DNA from 3 places in the Mesorhizobium sp. M0028 genome. Region 1 is predicted to be linked to each of the others. Evidence: predicted binding sites of a transcription regulator. Region 1 holds the regulator's gene; each other region holds the start of a gene.
The links. The regulator PhoB, encoded in region 1, activates phosphate uptake and scavenging genes when phosphate is short. The targets are predictions, from matches to a motif close to TGTCATNNANCTGTCAT.

Region 1 (7,067 bases):
CGCTTTGCGTCGTCGCCGCCGGCATCGGGCTTGCCTGGCTGGCGCTCATTCTCGGTGCACTGGTCTATAAGGGCACAGCCGGGCTTTCGTTCGCGGTCTTCACCGAGATGACGCCACCGCCAGGCGAGGCCGGCGGCCTGCTCAATGCAATCGCGGGCAGCCTGCTGATGACGATCATCGCCGTTGTCGTCGGCACGCCGATCGGCGTGCTGGCGGGAACCTACATGGCCGAATATGGGCGTTTCTCGCGCATCACCACCGTCGTGCGCTTCATCAACGACATCCTGTTGTCGGCGCCGTCGATCATCATCGGCTTGTTCGTCTATGAGTTGATGGTGCGGCCAATGGGGCATTTCTCGGCCATAGCCGGCGCCGTTGCGCTTGCCATCCTGGTCATTCCGGTGGTCGTGCGCACCACTGAAGACATGCTCAACCTGGTGCCGAACGCGTTGCGTGAAGCCGGCGCCGCGATCGGCGCGCCGCGCTGGGTGGTGATCCGTTCGGTCGCCTACCGCGCCGCATTGTCCGGCATCGTCACCGGCATATTGCTGGCGATAGCACGCATTTCCGGCGAGACGGCGCCGCTGCTCTTCACCGCGCTCAACAACCAGTTCTGGAGCAGCAATATCAACGCGCCGATGGCCAGCCTGCCGGTGACCATCTTCCAGTTCGCTCTCAGCCCTTACGAGGAATGGCAGCAACTGGCGTGGAGCGGCGCACTCATAATCACCCTGACGGTTCTGGGCTTGAGCATCCTCGCCCGCAGCCTTACCGGACGCAGAGAGGACAGATGACACAGATGTTGTCCGCGGACATGACGATGACCGAGACGGTCGCCGAGAAGACGAAGATCGAGGTCAAGAACCTCAACTTCTACTACGGCCAGAGCAAGGCGTTGAAGGACATCACCTTGTCGCTGCCCGAGCGCAGCGTCACTGCCTTCATCGGCCCTTCGGGCTGCGGGAAATCGACGCTGCTGCGTGTGTTCAACCGCATCTACGAACTCTACCCGAAGCAGACAGCCGAGGGCCAGGTGCTGCTCGACGGCAAGAACATTCTCGACCGCTCGCAGGACCTCAATCTCCTGAGGACCAAGATCGGCATGGTGTTCCAGAAGCCGACGCCGTTCCCGATGTCGATCTACGAGAACATCGCCTTCGGCGTCAGGCTTTATGAGAATCTGGGCAAGTCCGAAATGGACGGCCGCGTCGAACAAGCGTTGAAGCGGGCCGCGCTGTGGGGCGAGGTCAAGGACAAGCTCAACGCCAGCGGCTTGAGCCTGTCAGGCGGCCAGCAGCAGCGGCTTTGTATTGCCCGCACCGTGGCGGTGAAGCCGGAAGTCATTCTGCTCGACGAGCCGGCTTCGGCACTCGACCCGCTGTCGACCGCCAAGATCGAGGAACTGATCGACGAATTGCAAGCCGACTACACGATCGTCATCGTCACCCACAACATGCAGCAGGCGGCGCGCGTATCGCGCCAGACCGCCTTCATGTATCTGGGTGAACTGGTAGAGTTCGACCGGACCGAGAAGATCTTCACGTCGCCCCGCGAGAAGCGCACGCAGGATTACATCACCGGCCGCTTCGGCTGAGCCGTTCCGATCACGCATATGAGGACAGGACCATGGGCGAACACACAGTCGCTTCTTTCGACGAGGATCTCGAGCAGATCAGCAAGCTGATCCGCGACATGGCCGACCTCGCCGGTTCGATGGTCGGCGGGGCGACCAAGGCCCTGTTGAATTCTGACAACGTGCTGGCGCAACGCGTCGTTTCCGACGATGCCATCATGGATGCGCGTCAACGCGAACTGGACGACCGCGCCATCACCCTGATCGCCAAGCGCCAGCCGATGGCCCACGATCTGCGCCATGTCGTCGGGGCGATCCGCATGGCCGGCGATCTCGAACGCATCGGCGACCTTGCCAAGAATATCGCCAAGCGTGTGAGTGCGGTCGGCCTTAGCGTCACACCGCGCGACCTATCGCATTCCATCGATGCGATGGCGCAGCTGGTGCTCATCCAGGTGCAGGGCGTCATCGAGGAGTATGCTGCAGGCGATGCGGCCGCGTTGGCCAAGCTACGCGCCGCCGACGAGCGCATCGACGTCAAATATACGTCGGTGTTCCGCGAACTGTTGACCTACATGATGGAAGACCCGCGCAACATCACCGCTTGCACGCATCTGCTGTTCTGCGCCAAGAATCTGGAGCGGATCGGCGACCATGTCACCAACATCGCCGAAAATGCGTATTATGTGCTGACCGGCGAGCAATTGCCGGTCAATCGTCCGAAGCAAGACGAAACGACAATGTCCGCACCGGCGACATGATGGGGGTGCCCAGCCGATGATCGCACCACGCATAATGGTGGTGGAGGACGAGGAGCCGTTGGGTGTGCTGCTCCGCTACAATCTCGAATCCGAAGGCTACCAGGTCGAGGTGGTGACACGCGGCGACGAAGCCGAGATCCGTTTGCAGGAGAATGTGCCCGATCTTCTGGTGCTCGACTGGATGATACCAGCGGTTTCCGGCATCGAGCTCTGCCGCCGGTTGCGGGTGCGCCCCGAAACCGAACGGCTGCCGATCATCATGCTGACCGCGCGCGGCGAGGAGAGCGACCGGGTACGCGGTCTTTCGACCGGCGCCGACGACTATCTGGTCAAACCGTTTTCGACACCGGAATTCATGGCCAGGGTCAAGGCGCTGCTGCGCCGCGCCAAGCCGGAAGTGCTGTCCAGCGTGCTGAAGGTCGGCGACATCGTGCTCGATCGCGAATCGCACAGGGTGTATCGCAAGAAGACCGAGATCCGGCTCGGGCCGACCGAATTCCGGTTGCTCGAATTCATGATGCGGCATCCGGGCCGCGTCTTCTCGCGCAGCCAGTTACTCGATAATGTCTGGGGCGAGACGATCTATATCGACGAACGCACCGTCGACGTGCATGTCGGGCGGCTGCGCAAAGCCGTCAACAACGGCCGCATGCCTGATGTCATCCGCACCATCCGCGGTGCCGGCTACGCGATCAGGGAAGATTGACCCGCCCAGTCAGGCTACGTTCTTTCTGACGCCGGGCCTCATTTGCGCGCCCGGCGCGAAAATCTGCTGGTCGACGAAGCTTAACGCCCGCATTGCACAGCCTTCGCGGATCAGCGGCAATTCGTTCGGCTCGGTATCGAAGGAGATCGAGCCCGAATGCTGGCCGCCGGCGGTCTGGGCGATGGCCTTCCGCAAGGCCGGCTCGATCAGATCAAAGGCGGCGGCACTGGCGCCGACCATTGCGACCGGTGCCGGATCGATCAGCGCGAACAGCGAGCCGAGACCGAAACCCAGCGCTTCGCCGGCCTTGCGGTAGGCTTCGCGTTCCGGCCCGTCCTTCTCGCGCGCCCGAACCGCCAGCGCGCGCATGTCGGCGTCGCTGACGTCGGCGACCGGTTGGCTGTCTTCGCTCATCTGCGTGGCGTTGCGCCAGATGGCGTAATTGCCGGCATAGGCCTCGATGCAGCCGCGCCGCCCGCAACGGCAGAGCGCGCCGCCCGGACGATGGATCATGTGGCCAAACTCGCCGCCCGAGGAATGCGTGCCGGTGAACAGCTCGCCCTTCAACACCAGCCCCATGCCGATGCCGTGCGAAAGCAGGATGGCGATGAAGTCGTCGCGATAGCGATCCGGATCGCGCCAGCGCAAAGCCACCGCCATCATATTGCAGTCGTTCTCCACCGTGGCCGGGATGCCGAATTCATCTTCCAGCATGTCGGCAAAGGCGATGTCCGTCTGGGGCGTGATCGGCGACCACAGCATGGCGCGTGCAGGGGAGTCGGTAATTCCCTGAATCGCCAGGGCGATGCGGGCGACACTGCGGACGTCAAGATCTGGATCGTCCAGCCGGCGCCGGACGATGGCCATGCATTCGCGGATCAGTTCGTCGCGCGGCATGGTCAGCGTGTCCAGCCGGCGCTGTTCCTCGGCGACCACCTGCCCCGCATAGTCGATGATGGCGGCCGACAGGAAATTCAGCGACAACACCACGGTCAGCACCGCCGCCGCTTCCGGATTGAGGGCGAGGCCGACCTGCGGACGACCGCGTTTCAACGAAACGGGTTCGCTTGCCTTGCTCTCGGCGAGGATGCCTTCCCGTATCAGGTCGGAGGAGATCGCCGATATGGTCGAGTGGCTGAGGCCGGTGGTTGCGGCGATCTCCGTACGCGATGGCTGGCCGGCCCGGCGCACGGCCGAGATCACCATCGCCCGGTTGCGCCGGCGCAAATCGTCATGGCGGATTCCGACCGACATCGTTTTGCTTTCCTCCCGGTTTGCCGCGGCCGCTCATGAACCGGAAGCCGTCGGTAATGCCGACAAATAGTGTCGGATGAGGCAAATAGTGTCAGATGCAGGTGGCGCTGTCATCGTTTATTCCGAAGCTCGAAAAAAGTCGCAGCAACATCAAAATCCATCAGAATCGATGTTGACAGCAGCGGGAGATCGGGCCAGTATTTTTTCGAGGCTCGAAAAAATTAGCGCCTCTAAGCTGGCCTTTGGGGCCAATTGGTCACGCCGTACGCGGCGCAGGGAGGATATGATGAAGAAATTCACGACCGCCATTCTGGCGGGTGTCGCCATGACGCTGGCGCTTGCGTCGGTGGCGCAGGCTAAAGACAAGGTCATCGGCGTTTCCTGGTCGAACTTCCAGGAAGAGCGCTGGAAGACCGACGAAGCCGCAATGAAGGCGGCCATCGAGGCTGCCGGCGACAAGTATATCTCCGCCGACGCACAGTCCAATCCGGGCAAGCAGCTCACCGACGTCGAGAGCCTGATCTCGCAGGGCGCCAACGCACTGATCATCCTGGCGCAGGACGCCTCGGCGATAGGGCCGGCCGTGCAAAAGGCGCTGGACGAAGGTATTCCGGTTGTCGGCTACGACCGGCTGATCGAGAACAAGGACGTCTTTTACCTGACCTTCGACAACAAGGAAGTCGGCCGCATGCAGGCCCGCGACGTGTTCAAGGTGAAGCCGGAAGGCAACTATGTCTTCATCAAGGGCTCGGGCGCCGATCCGAATGCCGATTTCCTTTTTGCCGGTTCGATGGAAGTGCTGAAGGACGCCATCGACAGCGGCAAGATCAAGAATGTCGGCGAGGCCTATACCGACGGCTGGCTGCCGGCCAACGCCCAGAAGAACATGGAACAGTTCCTGACCGCGAACGACAACAAGGTCGATGCGGTGGTCGCCGCTAACGACGGCACTGCCGGCGGCGTCGTCGCCGCACTGACGGCGCAAGGGTTGGCTGGATCGGTTCCGGTCTCGGGCCAGGACGGCGACCACGCCGCGCTGAACCGCATCGCGCTCGGCACACAGACGGTCTCGGTGTGGAAGGACGCGCGCGAGCTCGGCAAGAACGCCGCCGAGATCGCCTCGCAATTGGCCGACGGCAAGCAGACGACCGACGTTGCCGGCGTGAAGGATTTCACCACGCCCGGCGGCAACACCGTAAAGTCCCTGTTCCTGACCCCGGTCGCCATCACCAAGGACAACCTCAACGTCGTCATCGACGCCGGCTGGATCAAGAAAGAAGAGGTCTGCGCGGGCGTGGCGGCGGGCGCTGTTCCGGTCTGCAACTGATCCGAGTTTCCGAGAAGTCCGAACGCCGCGGCCGCTTGCCGCGGCGTTTTTTCAAGAAAGAATTGTTTTTCCGCTTCCGGCGGATAACTTCCAGGCTGCTTCCGGCATCCGCGGCAGACGGCAACCCGGCGGGAGAAACATCATGACCGACACGACTTCCAACACGCCGGTCGACAGCTCGACGGCAGACCGGGCGCGGGAATCGGAGGCCGGCGTCGTTGCCCGATTTCTCAAGGCAACCGAACTCGACACGCGCATGCTCGGCATGGTCGGCGCGCTGCTGGTCATCTGGGTCGGGATCCACATACTGTCGGGCGGGCTCTTCCTGACGCCGCGCAATCTCTGGAACCTTTCGGTGCAGACCTCGTCGGTGGCGATCATGGCGACCGGCATGGTGCTGGTCATCGTGATGCGTAACATCGATCTTTCCGTCGGCTCCGTGGAAGGCGTGATCGGCATGGTGATGGGCGTGGCGCAGGCCGAATTCCTCGTCCGCATCATGGGATTTCAGCTTGGCAGCCCCTGGCTATGGGTCATCGCACTGGCCGCCGGCCTGGTGCTCGGCCTGGCTATCGGAGCGTTTCAGGGTTTCATCATCGCCTATCTCCAGGTTCCTGCCTTTATCGTGACGCTCGGCGGATTGCTGGTCTGGCGCGGCATGGCATGGCTGATCACCAGCGGGCGCACCGTTGCGCCGCTGGACAGGACCTTCCAGCTGATGGGCGGCGGACCATGGGGCTCGATCGGCGCCACCTGGAGCTGGATCGTCGGTGTCCTCGCCTGCGCGGCCGTTGCCTTCATGCTCTTCAACGGCCGCTCGCAGCGCAAGCGCTTCAACTTTCCGCTGCGCCCTGTCTGGGCGGAAAGCTTGCTCGGCGTGATAGCCTGCGCCGCCATCCTCGGCGCCGTGTGGATCGCCAATTCCTATCGTTGGCCGGTCGGCATCGTACGCCAATATGCCCAGCAGAACGGCATCACCGTTCCCGAGGGCGGGTTGTTCATCGCCCACGGCATCGCCATACCTGTGCTGATGGCCGTGGCCGCGGGCATCGTCATGACCTTCATCACCAGACGCACCCGTTTCGGCCGCTATGTCTTTGCCATAGGCGGCAATCCGGAAGCGGCCGAACTCGCCGGCATCAACACACGCTGGGTCACCATGAAGGTGTTCATGATCATGGGCGTGCTGGCCGCGATTAGTGCGGCGATCGCATCGGCGCGCCTCAACGCGTCGACTAATGCGCTGGGGACCCTGGACGAGCTGCTGGTCATCGCGGCGGCCGTGATCGGCGGCACGTCGCTCGCCGGCGGCTCCGGCACGGTGCTCGGCGCCATGCTCGGCGCGCTTTTGATGCAGTCGCTGCAATCCGGCATGGTGCTGCTCGGCATCGATTCGCCGCTGCAGAGCATCGTTGTCGGCGCCGTGCTGGTGGTCGCGGTGTGGCT
Region 2 (7,067 bases), on a different contig from region 1:
GGTCGATGATCGCCATCCTGGCGGTCGGCCAGACCTTCGTCATCATCACCGGCGGCATCGACCTTTCCGTCGGCGCCGTTGTCGGCTTCGCCACCGTCATCGTCGCGATGCTGATCAACGCCGGCACACCGGTTTTCCTAGCCATCCTGATTACCTTGCTGGTCGGCGTCGCCATTGGCATGTTCCATGGCTTCGGCATCGTCAAGATGGGCTTGCCACCCTTCATCATCACCCTGGCGACGCTGACCTCGCTGCGTGGCATCGGCCTGTTGATGACCAACGGCAACTCGATCTCGATCAACAACGACGCCTTCCAGACGTTCTCGCGCAGTTCCTTCGTCGGCGTCCCCAATCTGTTCTGGATGGTGATCCTGGTCGGCATTCCGGCCTACATCTTCCTGCACCACAGCCGCTGGGGCCGCTACCTGTTCTCGGTCGGCTCCAACGCCGAGGCATCGCGTCTGTCGGGCGTCAACGTCCAGCGCACAATCTACATGGCCTATACATTGTCGGGGCTGTGTGCGGCCTTCGTCGGCGTGCTGCTCGCGTCGCGCATCGGCATCGGCAATCCGACGCAGGCCGAGGGCTGGGAATTGCAGGCGATCGCTTCTTCGGTGATCGGCGGCACGTCGCTGTTCGGCGCTGTCGGCTCCGTGCACGGGCCGCTGCTCGGCGCCTTCATCCTTGCCACCATCAACAACGGCGCCAATCTGCTCAACGTCAACGCCTTCTGGCAGCGCATCATCACCGGCGTGCTGATCATCGTCATCGTCTATTTCGACGGGCTGCGCCGCCGCGGCAAATAGATCGCCCCTAACAGCCGCCGGCCTCGCAACAGCAGAGCCGGCGGTGCCATGAACCGACTGGATTGAAGCATGAAAGCCGTCGTCTGCCGCTCGCCCGGCGAACTTGTCCTCGAAGATCGCCCGGCGCCTGGCGCGCCGCCCTCGGGCTGGGCGCTGGTCGCGGTCAGTCATGTCGGCATCTGCGGCACCGATTATCACATTTTTGAAGGCAAGCACCCGTTCCTCGCCTATCCCCGCATCATGGGCCATGAAGTCTCGGGGACCGTGCTGGAGACCGGCCAAGGCGTCGATCTGGCAATAGGCGAAGCGGTGATCGTCAATCCCTATCTCGCCTGCGGCAAATGCATCGCCTGCCGGCAAGGCAAGCCGAACTGCTGCGTCAGGATCGAGGTGCTCGGCGTCCATCGCGACGGCGCCATGTGCGAGCAGATCCTGGTGCCGGCGCAAAATCTTTATCCGGCAAACGGCCTGTCGCTGGCCGATGCGGCCGCCGTCGAATTCCTGGCGATCGGGGCGCATGCGGTGCGGCGCTCGCTGGCTCAATCGGGCGCGCGTACCCTGGTCATCGGCGCCGGCCCGATCGGCCTCGGCACGGCGCTGTTCGCCCGCATCGCCGGGCTCGACGTGACGCTGCTCGACATGAGTGCCGAGAGGCTGGGTTTCGCCGAAAGCGAACTCGGCTTCGCGACCCTCAACGGCTCGCAGGGCGCCGCCGCTGATCTGGTGCGGCAGGCGACCGACGGCGATGGTTTTGACGCGGTCTTCGACGCCACCGGCAACACCCAGTCGGTGCAGTCGGCCTTCGCCCATGTCGCGCATGGCGGCACGCTGGTGCTGGTCAGCGTCGTCAAGGACGACATCGCCTTTTCCGATCCCGAATTCCACAAGCGCGAGATGATGCTGATCGGCAGCCGCAACGCTCTGCGCGCCGATTTCGACCATGTCGCCGCTTCAATCCGCAACGGTGCGGTGCCGCTGGCAAAGCTAGTCACCCACCGCACCATGCTTGGCGAGACGCCGCGCGACCTCGCCCGCTGGGCACATGAGAAATCCGGGCTGATCAAGGCGGTCATCCAGGTCGGATGACACAACGATAGCCGCGTCTCAAAGCGCCGACAGTTTGAGTTCGATCCGCTCGGCCGGGAAGCGCGACTCCGAAAACTGGATCGGCTGACCGTCGGGCGTGACGTTGACGGCGACCGTCACCAGCACGATGGCGCCGGGCTGCAGGTCGAGGTCGGCAAGGTCGGCGGCATCGGCATGGCGCGCCGACAGCACGGTCGATTGCCGGAGATAGTCGTCGATGCCGAAACGTGCCAGCGATGCCGTGATCGAACCGGTTTCTGCCATAGCGGCATCGATGCCGGCAAAGCGCCTGGCATCGAACCAGCCGGCAGCGCGGGACACCGGCATTCCATCGGCTTCGCCGCGCGTTTCCAGGCGTATCACGTCGGCCCCCTGCACAAGGCCTAAGCCCTCTGCGACACGACGGTTGGCCGGCTCCACCGACGACGCGAGCAAGGTGATATGCCGCTCTGACGCCTGTCCTTGCAATCCCTCGGAAAAGCGGGTGCGGGCGCCGATCGGATAGGACAGCCGCTTTCGCGACAGCACGAAGGTGCCACGCCCTTGCTCCGCCTTGAGCACACCCTCCTGCACCAGCGCTGCGATAGCGCTGCGCACCGTATGGCGGTTGACGCCATAGCGTTCGGCAAGTGCCACCTCCGGCGGCAGCGCGGCATTCTCGGGAAAATCGCCGACGGCGATCGAGTGCAGGATCTGGTCGGCGATCTGCCGCCATAGCGCGACACCGCTGCGCCGCTCGATGCTGTTGGCCTGCCCGATCATTTCCCGCCCCAATCTTTGCGCCGACCTTTTGGCCCGTGTCACGTACACGTCATAGACACGCGCTAGATAATAGATATAATTTGTATAGTTGTCTATATCAATAGACAAATGCACGCGAACGAGGAGCACCGGCCATGCGAGGACGGGAAGCGCGAGAGCAGGCCGAGCGCAAGGCCGTAATGGCGACGCTGGCGCAATCGGCCGGCGACGACATTGTCCGCCTCTGGGACGAAGCCGGCCTGCCTTGCGAAGCAGAACTTCTACGTGGCCCCGAAGCCGGCCTGGTGACCGTGCGCGGCCGCATTGGCGGTGGCGGCGCGCCGTTCAATGTCGGCGAGGCGACGGTCACCCGCGCCACGGTGCGGCTTGCGTCCGGCCATGTCGGCCACTGCTACGCGCTTGGTCGCGACAAGCAGAAGGCAAGGCTGGCGGCAATCGCCGACGCGCTCTGGCAGGATCCGGCCCACCGCAACGAGGTCGAGACCAGGATCGTCGCGCCCTTGCAAGCCGCACTGGCCAAGGCGCGTGACCAGCGCCGCGCAGAGACGGCGGCGACCAAGGTCGATTTCTTCACCATGGTACGCGGGGAAGACTGATGGACATCGCCACTCAATCCATTGAGGGCGGCTTCGCCGATCCGGTATTCAACGCGCAGACCGTATTCCGCGCCGTCATGGACGCGATGGCGCGGCCGGGCAGCGTGCAGCCGCTGCCGGCCCTCGCCCACCCCCCGGCGCCGCTGTCGGCCATCGCCGGCGCCATTGCTCTGGCGCTGTGCGACAACGACACGCCGCTCTGGCTCGACCCGGCTTTGCAGGGGTCGGCGGCGGTGAAATCCTGGCTTGGCTTCCATACCGGCGCGCCGCTGGCCAACACCCCGGCCGACGCGCATTTCGCGCTGATTGCCACGCCGGCCGAGATGATGGCGCTCGACGGGTTTTCGCAAGGCACCCAGGATTATCCCGATCGTTCGACGACGCTGATCCTTGAGGTCGGCGATCTCGTCTCCGGCGCTCCGCTGCTGCTCGAAGGCCCGGGCATCGAGAAGACGGCGACGATCGCGCCGGCGCAAATGCCGCGTCATTTCGTCGAGCAATGGAAGCAGAACAATCAACGCTTTCCGCGGGGTGTCGACATCATCCTCGCCACGTCCGACGCAATTGCCTGCCTGCCGCGCACGACGCGCATTAAGACGATGGAGGCGTAGGATGTATGTCGCGGTAAAAGGCGGTGAAGCAGCCATCCGCAACGCCCACAAATTGCTCGCCGACCGCCGGCGCGGCGATCGCTCGGTGCCCGCACTTCGGCTCGACCAGATCGTCGAGCAGCTGGCGCTCGGCGTCGACCGGGTGATGAGCGAAGGTTCGCTCTACGACAGGGAATTGGCGGCACTCGCCATCGTCCAGGCGCGCGGCGACATGATCGAGGCGATCTTCCTGGTTCGCGCCTATCGCACGACGCTGCCGCGTTTCGGCTATACCAGGGCGATCGAAACCGGCTCGATGCTGGTCGAACGGCGCGTGTCGGCGACCTACAAGGACCTGCCCGGCGGGCAGTTGCTCGGCCCGACTTTCGACTACACCCACCGGTTGCTCGATCCCGAGCTTGCCGCCGGCGGCGAAGTCGCCGAACCGGAGCAGCGTGCAGGCGAAGCGGAGGCGATGCCGCGCGTCGCGGCCATCCTCGCTCGCGAAGGCCTGATCGAGCCCGACGGCGACATGCCCGGGGATCATGTCCCCGGCGACATCACCCGCGAGCCGCTCGAATTCCCGATGGCGCGTGATATCCGCCTGCAGGCGCTGTCGCGCGGTGACGAGGGGTTTCTGCTGGCGCTCGGCTATTCCACCCAGCGCGGCTATGCGCGCAACCATCCTTTCGTCGGCGAGGTTCGTATCGGCGAGGTCGAACTGGAACTGGACGTGCCGGAACTGCCCTTTGCCGTGCCGCTCGGCAGCATCCGCGTCACCGAATGCCAGATGGTCAACCAGTTCAAGGGCTCGGCCAAGGCGCCGCCGCAATTCACCCGCGGGTACGGCCTCGTCTTCGGCCAGAGCGAGCGCAAGGCGATGGCCATGGCGCTATGCGACCGCGCTCTTCGTGCAACCGAATTCGGCGAAGATGTCGTCGCCGCCGCGCAAGACGAAGAGTTCGTCATCTCGCATTCCGACAATGTCCAGGCGACCGGCTTCGTCGAGCATTTGAAGCTGCCACACTATGTTGATTTTCAGGCCGAGCTCGACCTCGTGCGCCGCATGCGCGCCGCGCACGACGCCCGCGAAAACGCCGGCAAGGCCGACGAGAAAAGGCAGGCCGCGGAATGACCGGACAACCGACCGACATCGCCACCTACAACTTCGCCTATCTCGACGAGCAGACCAAGCGGATGATCCGCCGCGCCATCCTCAAGGGCATCGCCATCCCCGGCTATCAGGTGCCGTTCGCCTCGCGCGAGATGCCGATGCCCTATGGCTGGGGCACCGGCGGCGTCCAGGTCACGGCGTCGATCATCGGACCGGACGATGTTCTCAAGGTCATCGACCAGGGCGCCGACGACACCACCAATGCCGTCTCGATCCGCGCCTTCTTCAAGAAGGTCGCCAATGTCGCGGTCACCACCGAGACGGCCAAGGCGACCATCATCCAGACCCGCCATCGCATCCCTGAACATCCGCTGAGTGCCGGTCAGGTGCTGGTCTATCAGGTGCCGATCCCCGAGCCGCTGCGCTTCCTCGAGCCGCGCGAAACGGAGACGCGCAAAATGCATGCGCTTGAGGAATACGGCCTCATGCATGTGAAGCTCTACGAGGACATCGCCAGGCACGGCCGCATCGCCACCACCTATGCCTACCCGGTCAAGGTCGAAGGCCGCTATGTGATGGATCCGTCGCCGACGCCGAAATTCGACAATCCCAAGATGCACCGTTCGCCGGCTCTGCAGTTGTTCGGCGCCGGCCGCGAAAAACGCATCTATGCGCTGCCGCCCTTTACCGAGGTGGTCAGCCTCGACTTCGAGGATCATCCCTTCGAAGTGCAGACCTTCGACCAGCCCTGCGCGCTGTGCGCGGCCGAGAACGTCTATCTCGACGAGGTCATCCTCGACGACCATGGCGGCCACATGTTCGTCTGCTCCGACACCGATTATTGCGAGAAGCGGCGCGCCGAAGGCCACCGCGGCCATCTCGCGCCCGAGACCCATCTTGCCCCAGGAAAAATGGAGCCGGCTGAATGACCGACGAACCGCTGCTGCGCGTTTCGGCGCTGTCCAAATTCTACGGCTCGCGCGTCGGCTGCGAGAACGTCACCTTTGATCTGTGGCCGGGCGAAGTGCTGGCGGTGGTCGGCGAATCCGGTTCCGGCAAGACGACTTTGCTCAACTGCCTGTCGACTCGGCTGCTGCCCTCTTCCGGCACCGCCAGCTACCGCATGCGCGACGGCCAGTTCCGTGAGCTTTACCGCATGAGCGAGGCCGAGCGCCGCTTCCTGATGCGCACCGACTGGGGCTTTGTCCATCAGAACCCCGCCGACGGGCTGCGCATGACGGTGTCGGCCGGCGCCAATGTCGGCGAACGGCTGATGGCGGTCGGCGACCGCCACTATGGCAGGATCCGCGCGACGGCGGTCGACTGGCTGTCGCGCGTCGAGATCGACGAGGACCGCATCGACGACGAGCCGCGCGCCTTCTCCGGCGGCATGCGCCAGCGCCTGCAGATCGCCCGCAACCTGGTCACAGGGCCGCGGCTGGTGTTCATGGACGAGCCGACCGGTGGCCTCGACGTTTCGGTACAGGCACGCCTGCTCGATCTGCTGCGGGGGCTGGTCACCGATCTCGGCCTGGCGGCCATCGTCGTCACCCACGATCTCGCCGTGGCGCGGCTGTTGTCGCAGCGCATGATGGTGATGAAGGACGGCCGTGTTGTCGAAAGCGGCCTCACCGACCGCGTCCTCGACGATCCGCGCGCGCCCTACACCCAGTTGCTTGTCTCCTCGATTCTGCAGGTGTGACGATGATTGCTCCGGCGTACCCCCCTCTGGCCTGCCCTCTTTGGCATCGCTTGGCATCTCCCCCTCAAGGGGAGAGATTGGCTATCACTCCCGGTTTCGCCATCCTACAACGTTGCAGAACGAGCGAGATAGTCAGGCTGCCCATCTCCCCCCTTGAGGGGGAGATGGCCGGCAGGCCAGAGGGGGGTGTTGGCCCGCAAACGAATGGCGATTGGAGGACCTTCTGATGGCAACCCCGCTCGTCGTCTCCGATGTCGCCAAGAGCTTCACCATGCATCTGCGCGACGGCATCAAACTGCCTGTCGTCGCCGGCGTCTCGTTCGCGATCAGGGCCGGCGAATGCTCCGTGCTCGGCGGCCCGTCCGGCGCCGGCAAGAGCTCGATCCTGAAAATGCTCTACGGCAATTATGC
Region 3 (7,067 bases), on a different contig from region 1:
GCAAGGCACGATCGGCTCCATATCTCGTCGCAGTCCGGGGAGCCCCGCTTCAGGGCGTTTTTTCAGGCGCCGTCCCGGTCGAGGACGAGATCGGCGGGCCCGAACCGGTCCTTTGCCGTGAATTGCTGGTGCCAGTAGGGATAGAGCACGGGCGGCCTGCTGACCACGTCGAGGCGTGTGCGCTCCTCATCGCCGAGCACCAGGCTTGCAGCAGCGATATTGTCCTTGAAATGCGCTTCGGTTCGTCCGCCGATCACCAGCGAACTGACGGCGGGCCGGCCAAGCAACCAGGCAAGCGCCACCTGCGCTGCCGACACGCCGTGGTTCTTGCCGATATCGATCAGCACGTCGACGATCCGCCACAGCCGGTCCTCGTCGCGGATCGGCGGTTCCGACCAGCCGCTGAGCTGGCGGGCGGTCGGCTGGTCACGGTGATATTTGCCGGACAGCAATCCGCCGGCGAGCGGGCTCCAGACCAGCACGCCGAGCCCCTGGTCGACCGAGATCGGCAACAATTCATACTCGGCCTCGCGGGCTTCCAGAGTGTAGTGGATCTGCTGGGTGACGAAGCGCGGCTGGTGATGACGGTCACTGATACCGAGCCCCTTCATCACCTGCCAGCCGGAATAATTGGAACAGCCGACATAGCGGACCTTGCCCTGCGCGACCAGCGTGTCGAGCGCGGCGATGGTTTCCTCGAGCGGTGTCAGGCCATCCCACTCGTGCAGGAAATAGATGTCGATGACATCGGTCCTGAGGCGCTTCAGGCTCCTCTCGCATTCGCGGATCAGATGATAGCGCGACAGGCCTTCATCATTGGGGCCTTTGCCGATCCGCATGCGCGCCTTGGAGGCGATCAACACGTCGCCCTTGCGCTTGCCGCCGAGCGCCTCGCCGATGATCTCCTCTGACACCCCGTTCGAATAAACGTTGGCGGTGTCGATGACGTTGATGCCGGCATCGATGCAAAGGTCGATCATCCGGCGCGCCTCGTCGAGGTCGGTCTTGCCGACCGCCGAAAACGCGCCGCCGCCGCCGAACGTCATGGTGCCCATGGTCAGCGTCGAAACCTTCAGCCCGGAACGGCCGAGAGTGCGGTATTCCATGTCGTATCCTCATGATTTTATCGGGAAAGGGCGTTTCAAACGACAGCCCTGAATGAACCGGGCATTTGTAGGATAATTCGTTCCGCTTGTCGCCCGTGTTGCAGGGCAACATCGATCACATCTTACGGATTGGACGCGCAGCCAGCGCAACAGCGGCTGCAATAAAACCGTCATTGCTGGCCTATACTAACATCGGTTCAGCGCTTCGATTTCCGGCCGCCGGGCCGGGCGGCAGAGCGCCTGACAGCGGCCGACACGGCCTGTAAGCGGAGCAGCGCAAATGACCGAGATAAAACAGAATTCCCCGGCCAGGGACTGGCTGGAAGCGGAACTCGCCGACACGCTCGACGAAGATTATGAGCTGGAAATCTCTGAGCCGGCGCTGTCGATGGAGATCGCCAAGATCTATAAGAATGCGCATCCGCCATCGATCGACCGCCTGCAATATTTTCGGGATCTAATCACGCTGCAATCCGAATTGATCAAGCTGCAGTCCTGGGTCGCCTATCACAAGAAGAAGCTCGTCGTGGTATTCGAGGGCCGCGACTCGGCGGGCAAGGGTGGCGTCATAAAGCGCATCACCCAGCGGCTCAATCCGCGCATCTGCCGCGTCGTAGCACTACCGGCGCCGACCGAGCGCGAGAAGTCGCAATGGTATTTCCAGCGCTACGTTCCGCATCTGCCGGCCGGCGGTGAGATCGTGCTGTTCGACCGCTCCTGGTACAACCGCTCCGGCGTCGAGCGGGTGATGGGCTTTGCCCAGCCGGATCAGGTCGAGGAGTTCTTTCGCGACGTGCCGGATTTCGAACGCATGCTCCTCCGCTCAGGCATTACGCTTGTCAAATACTGGTTTTCGATCACCGATGAGGAGCAGCAGATGCGCTTTTTGATGCGCATCCACGACCCGATGAAGCAATGGAAATTGTCGCCGATGGACCTCCAGTCGCGCGTGCGCTGGGAGCAGTACACCAAGGCCAAGGAAGAAACCTTCGCCCGCACCAACATCCCGGAAGCTCCCTGGTTCATCGTCGAGGGCAACGACAAGAAGCGGGCGCGGCTGAATTGCATCGACCATCTCCTCAAGCAAATGCCCTATGAGGAGGTGCCGCACGAGGAGATCACACTACCGGAGCGCGTCTTCAATCCCGAATACGAACGTCAGGTGCTGCCGCGCGAACTGTATGTGCCGGAGAAATACTGACTAAAGCAGCGAGGAGGGGCGCTGCCTCCGTGGGCAGCGCCCTGCAACAAGCTAGGCGCGCTCGATGATGACATGCGTGGCCTTCGGCGTCGCGACCTGCTCGCTGCAGCGGTAGCCGAGCTTGGGCATGTCGATGCCGGCAAAAAGGCTCTCGCCTGCGCCGAGCAGGACAGGTGAGATCGCCAGATGCATCTCGTCGATGAGCTTTTCCTTGAGATACTGCCGGATCGTAGAAACGCCACCGCCCAGCCGTACATCCTTGCCGTCAGCCGCTGCTTTCGCCTTCTCCAGCGCTGAGTGGATGCCGTCGGTCACGAAATAGAAGGTCGTGCCGCCCTCCATGACAATGGGATCCCGCTGATGGTGCGTCAGCACGAAGACCGGCACGTGGTATGGCGGATTGTCTCCCCACCAGCCTTTCCAGCTCTCGTCAGGCCACTCGCCGCGGATCGGCCCGAACATGTTGCGGCCGAGGATCCAGGCGCCGACATTCTCGAAGCTGCGCGCGGCGAACGCCTCGTCAGTGTCCGTGGTCCCGCCATCCTTGCCGAGAACCATCTTGCGGAAGGTGCGGGTGCCGAACATCCATTCGTGCAGGGCTTCCCCGCCAACACCCAGCGGGTTCTTCAGGTCTTGGTCGGGACCGGCGCCGAAGCCGTCGATCGACAAGGTGAAAGCGCTGACGCGAAGTTTGGACATGAGAGCCTCCTTGATAACCAATTGTGAGATGCAAGCAGTTATCGGGTAGCTTAACTGATTGCATTTTGCAATCGGTTTTTTGAATCGCCGGGGCCAATCGCTTCCAAATCATGTTGGAATGACCAATCTCAATGTTGGCGCCGCCCCTCATCCGCCTGCCGGCACCTTCTCCCCGTATAGTGACGGGGCGAAGGGGCTGGCCGCAACCTCGGCGATGTTTTTGCAACGCTGGAGATTGGCGAAATCTTTTGCGAACGCGTCTTTCTCCCCGTCACTATACGGGGAGAAATGCCCGGCAGGGCAATGAGGGGCAGCGCAAACCTGAAGCGATTGCCCTGCGGTGGCCATGTCGCGCTTTGGACGAAGGAACGTTACTCGATGTGGGCGCTACGGAGGCGCATCACCCCTTCAGCATCTCAGCCACTTCCGGCGCGAAATAGGTCAGGATGCCGTCGCAGCCGGCGCGCTTGAAGGCCAGCAGCGATTCAAGCATCGCCTTTTCCCCGTCGATCCAGCCATTGGCGGCGGCGGCCTTGATCATCGAATATTCGCCCGACACTTGATAGGCGAAGGTCGGCATCTGCAACTCGTCCTTCAGCCGGCGGATGATGTCGAGATAGGGCAGGCCGGGCTTGACCATCAGCATGTCGGCGCCCTCGGCGAGATCCTGCTCGGCCTCGCGCACCGCTTCGTCGGAATTGGCGTGATCGATGTAATAGGTCTTCTTGTCGCCCTTGAGCAGGCCGGCGGTGCCGACCGCCTCGCGGTAGGGGCCGTAAAAGGCGGATGCGAACTTGGTCGCATAGGACATGATCGCTACATCCTGAAACCCATTGGCGTCCAGCGCATCGCGGATGGCACCGATCCGGCCGTCCATCATGTCCGAGGGGGCGATGATGTCGGCCCCTGCCGCCGCCTGGATGACGGCTGCTGCCGTCACCTGCTCCACCGTTTCATCATTGACGATAATGCCGTCGCGCAAGATGCCGTCATGGCCATGCGAGGTGAACGGGTCCAGCGCCGCGTCGGTGATGATGCCGATCTCCGGCACCGCGCGCTTGATGGCGCGGGTGGCGCGGTTGATGATGTTTTCCGGATCGAGGATGTGCGAACCGGTCTGATCGCGCAGGCCGAGCTCGACATTGGGGAAAGTGGCGATCGCCGGAATGCCAAGCTTAGCCGCGCGCTCAGCCTCCTTGACGGCGAGGTCGAGCGACAGGCGGAAGACGCCGGGCATGGCGGCGATCGGTTCGCGCACTTGTCTGCCGTCGACGACAAAGATCGGCCAGATCAGATCGTCGACCGAGAGCCGGTTCTCCTGGACAAGGCGGCGCGACCAATCGGCCTTGCGCATGCGCCGCAGCCGCCGGCTGCCGGTGATCTCGTCGACGCTGCGCGCGCCGGCAGGCTTTGCAGGGGTGAATTTGTTCATCGCCAAAACTCCGGATCGGGCGACTTTTACCACGAGCCTCCGCTGCTGACCAATGCGACACGATTGTGCCAGCGGTCCTGTCGGGCGCTATTCTGGTTGGCCATTGCCTGACAGGATCTGCGCAGCACCCCGCATGGCGACGCGGAATGCCTCGTCGAAGTTGACGCCGCGCACTTGCCACTTGTAGGTCTTGCCGGCCATGGCAAGCCGCCAATCGGCGATCCAGCCCAACTCCTTGTCGCTCCAGACTAGGCTGCCGGCCAAGAGCTCTTGGTTGCCGACAGTTCTCGCAAGCAATTCGGGTGAGAGCGCACGCACCTGTTCGAAAATCGCCCCGGTTTTTACCAGAGCGGCCTTGCTTGGAATGACGATCTTCATCGCCAACGGTCCGGCTGCCGATTGAAAGGACTCTGCCATATAGGGGCTTTCGTCTCCGTCGCTCGCCAAGACAAAATGCTGGCGTGCATCTTGCACAGCCAGCAGTACCGAGATGATCGGCCGCTCGCCGAGCCACGGCTTGCTGCCGAGCTCAGCAAGCACTTTATCGATCACCGGTGGCGTGTACTGGCAAGTGAGATCGTGCGGCCGGTCGTACGTGCCTTGATCATCATGGTTTGGAATACCTTCCATGCGATCGCGGTAGCGGAAGCTGCTGACGAAGCTGCCGGCCTTGTCGCGCAGTGCTGTCATCTGAGGTTTCGCCGGCAGGCGCTGGTCGCCGGATACCCGCACCAGCACTTTGTCGAGGCAGACCTTGAAGCCGGCCTGACGATGTTCTTCTCCCTGACCATTGACGATGGTTTGCGACTGGTAGAGTTCGGCGAGGCTTGTCGCCAAGGCTGGATGGCCAGCCAGGCAGGTGCCGATCAACCCGATTGCCATCAGCGCAGGGCGCGAAAATCGAATCATAGACGACGTCCCGTCGGTGCGCGTTGCAACGCGCCTGCCATGACTTTTTCGTCATTGCTGCCTCTAGCCATCGATTGTTAGCACCGGCGTCCGGTCCGGGCCAGAGGCTGCGCTGGCGTGCCCGCCATTGACGCGGCCATGCGCCACGCTTTAGCACTTCACTCCCGGCGGGGCGCGGGGAGGGTTCTCTGGCGATGGATTTTGGCGGAGGCGACGAGATTCGCTTCGAAAGATTGGGCAGGGCCGGCGTCGTCACGCTGACGCGGCCGCAGGCGCTCAATGCCGTAACCCACCGCATGGTCAAGGCGCTGGACAAGGCGCTGCGCAGTTGGGAGCGTGACGACGGCATTGATGTCGTTGTCGTCAAGGCCGAGGGCAGGGCGTTTTCGGCAGGCGGCGACATCCTTCATATCTATGAGGCCGGCCGGGCAGGAAAGCCTCCGGTCGATTTCTTCGCCGACGAATACCGGCTGAACGCCCGTATCGCCCGTTTCAAAAAACCCTATGTCGCGCTGATCGACGGCATCGTCATGGGCGGCGGCGTCGGCATCTCCTTCCATGGCTCGCAGCGGGTGCTGACCGAGAACGCCCAGTTCGCCATGCCCGAGGTCGGCATTGGCTTTTTCCCGGATGTCGGCGCCAGCCATCTGTTGCCGGATCTCGGCGGCAGCTTCGGCATGTATCTGGCGCTGACCGGCAACCGCATCCGCCATGGCGACGCTTTGTGGTCGGGCCTGGCCACGCATACGATCAGAGCGGAGGATCAAGCTGGCTTTCTCGACCGGCTGGCGGCAAGCGGCGACCCGGAATCGGTGCTGCGCGGCTGCTTCGTCCCGGCCAAACGCGAGACCGACATGCCGACGCTCGAAGCCATCGCCAGGCATTTCGCGCAGCCGTCGCTGGCCGATATCGTCGCCAGCCTGGAGCGGGCAGCCACTGCCGACGAGTTCGCGGCAAAGACGCTGGCCACCATCCGCACCCGGTCGCCGACCAGCCTGCATGTCGCCTGGCGCCAGATCAGCGTCGGGCAGACGTTGTCGATGGACGAGTGCATGAAAATGGAGTTCCGTATCCTCAACCGCATGCTTGCCGGGCACGACTTCTATGAAGGCATCCGCGCTGCCATCATCGACAAGGGCTCGACGCCGCAATGGCGGCCGGCAGGCATCGATAACGTCAGCGCCGTGGACGTCGAAGCCTATTTCGCACCGCTCGGCGAACGGGAACTGAAGCTGTGAGCGACGTCGCCTCGAGACGCGTGGTGCTGCAGCCCTCGACGGTCGAGGTCATCTTCGCCTGGTTCCAGCGCGTCATCGCCGGCTACTGCCTGCTGTTCGGCATCTTGTACTGGATCCGGCTGATCGGCTTTTACCCCGGCCCGTTGTGGCGCTTCGACCTGATGCCGGTGCACTGGCAGGTGGCGGCGGTGGTGCTGGCGGTGTTTTTTCCATTCGCCGCCGCCGGCCTGTGGATGCTGGCGTCCTGGGGGCCGGTGATCTGGTTCATCTGCGCGGTGACCGAGACGGTCATGTATGCCGGCTTCCCCGAGCTGTTCGGCCACCGGCTGCTGATCGTCGCCTCGCATCTTGCGGTGGCGCTGCTCTACATCGTATTCCGCGTGGTGATCTGGATCCAGAAGCGGCAGGCCCGGCGATAGCAATTCCGGTCAAGGATCGGTGGCTAAATCTTTAGGTTAATTATCCTTGCTCGGGTGACCGTC

Region 2: the regulator PhoB is predicted to act here: its motif matches at 2,691-2,707, upstream of phnF (phosphonate metabolism transcriptional regulator PhnF).
Region 3: the regulator PhoB is predicted to act here: its motif matches at 1,264-1,280, upstream of ppk2 (polyphosphate kinase 2).

The regions. Positions count from the first base shown of each region.
Region 1 covers NZ_JAMYVG010000002.1:489,227-496,293, forward strand. The annotation lists gene pstA (phosphate ABC transporter permease PstA) at 1-794, shown strand, start outside; gene pstB (phosphate ABC transporter ATP-binding protein PstB) at 791-1,594, shown strand; gene phoU (phosphate signaling complex protein PhoU) at 1,627-2,334, shown strand; gene phoB (phosphate regulon transcriptional regulator PhoB) at 2,351-3,040, shown strand; gene NKJ93_RS07490 (ROK family protein) at 3,050-4,294, opposite strand; gene xylF (D-xylose ABC transporter substrate-binding protein) at 4,581-5,621, shown strand; gene NKJ93_RS07500 (sugar ABC transporter permease) at 5,764-7,067, shown strand, end outside.
Region 2 covers NZ_JAMYVG010000027.1:31,800-38,866, forward strand. The annotation lists gene NKJ93_RS30150 (ABC transporter permease) at 1-806, shown strand, start outside; gene NKJ93_RS30155 (zinc-binding alcohol dehydrogenase family protein) at 876-1,892, shown strand; gene phnF (phosphonate metabolism transcriptional regulator PhnF) at 1,911-2,654, opposite strand; gene phnG (phosphonate C-P lyase system protein PhnG) at 2,789-3,250, shown strand; gene phnH (phosphonate C-P lyase system protein PhnH) at 3,250-3,861, shown strand; gene NKJ93_RS30175 (carbon-phosphorus lyase complex subunit) at 3,863-4,975, shown strand; gene NKJ93_RS30180 (alpha-D-ribose 1-methylphosphonate 5-phosphate C-P-lyase PhnJ) at 4,972-5,883, shown strand; gene phnK (phosphonate C-P lyase system protein PhnK) at 5,880-6,656, shown strand; gene phnL (phosphonate C-P lyase system protein PhnL) at 6,883-7,067, shown strand, end outside.
Region 3 covers NZ_JAMYVG010000001.1:891,798-898,864, reverse strand. The annotation lists gene NKJ93_RS04660 (aldo/keto reductase) at 63-1,106, opposite strand; gene ppk2 (polyphosphate kinase 2) at 1,387-2,307, shown strand; gene NKJ93_RS04650 (dihydrofolate reductase family protein) at 2,359-3,006, opposite strand; gene hemB (porphobilinogen synthase) at 3,407-4,438, opposite strand; gene NKJ93_RS04640 (DUF2066 domain-containing protein) at 4,526-5,347, opposite strand; gene NKJ93_RS04635 (enoyl-CoA hydratase/isomerase family protein) at 5,542-6,585, shown strand; gene NKJ93_RS04630 (DUF6163 family protein) at 6,582-7,004, shown strand.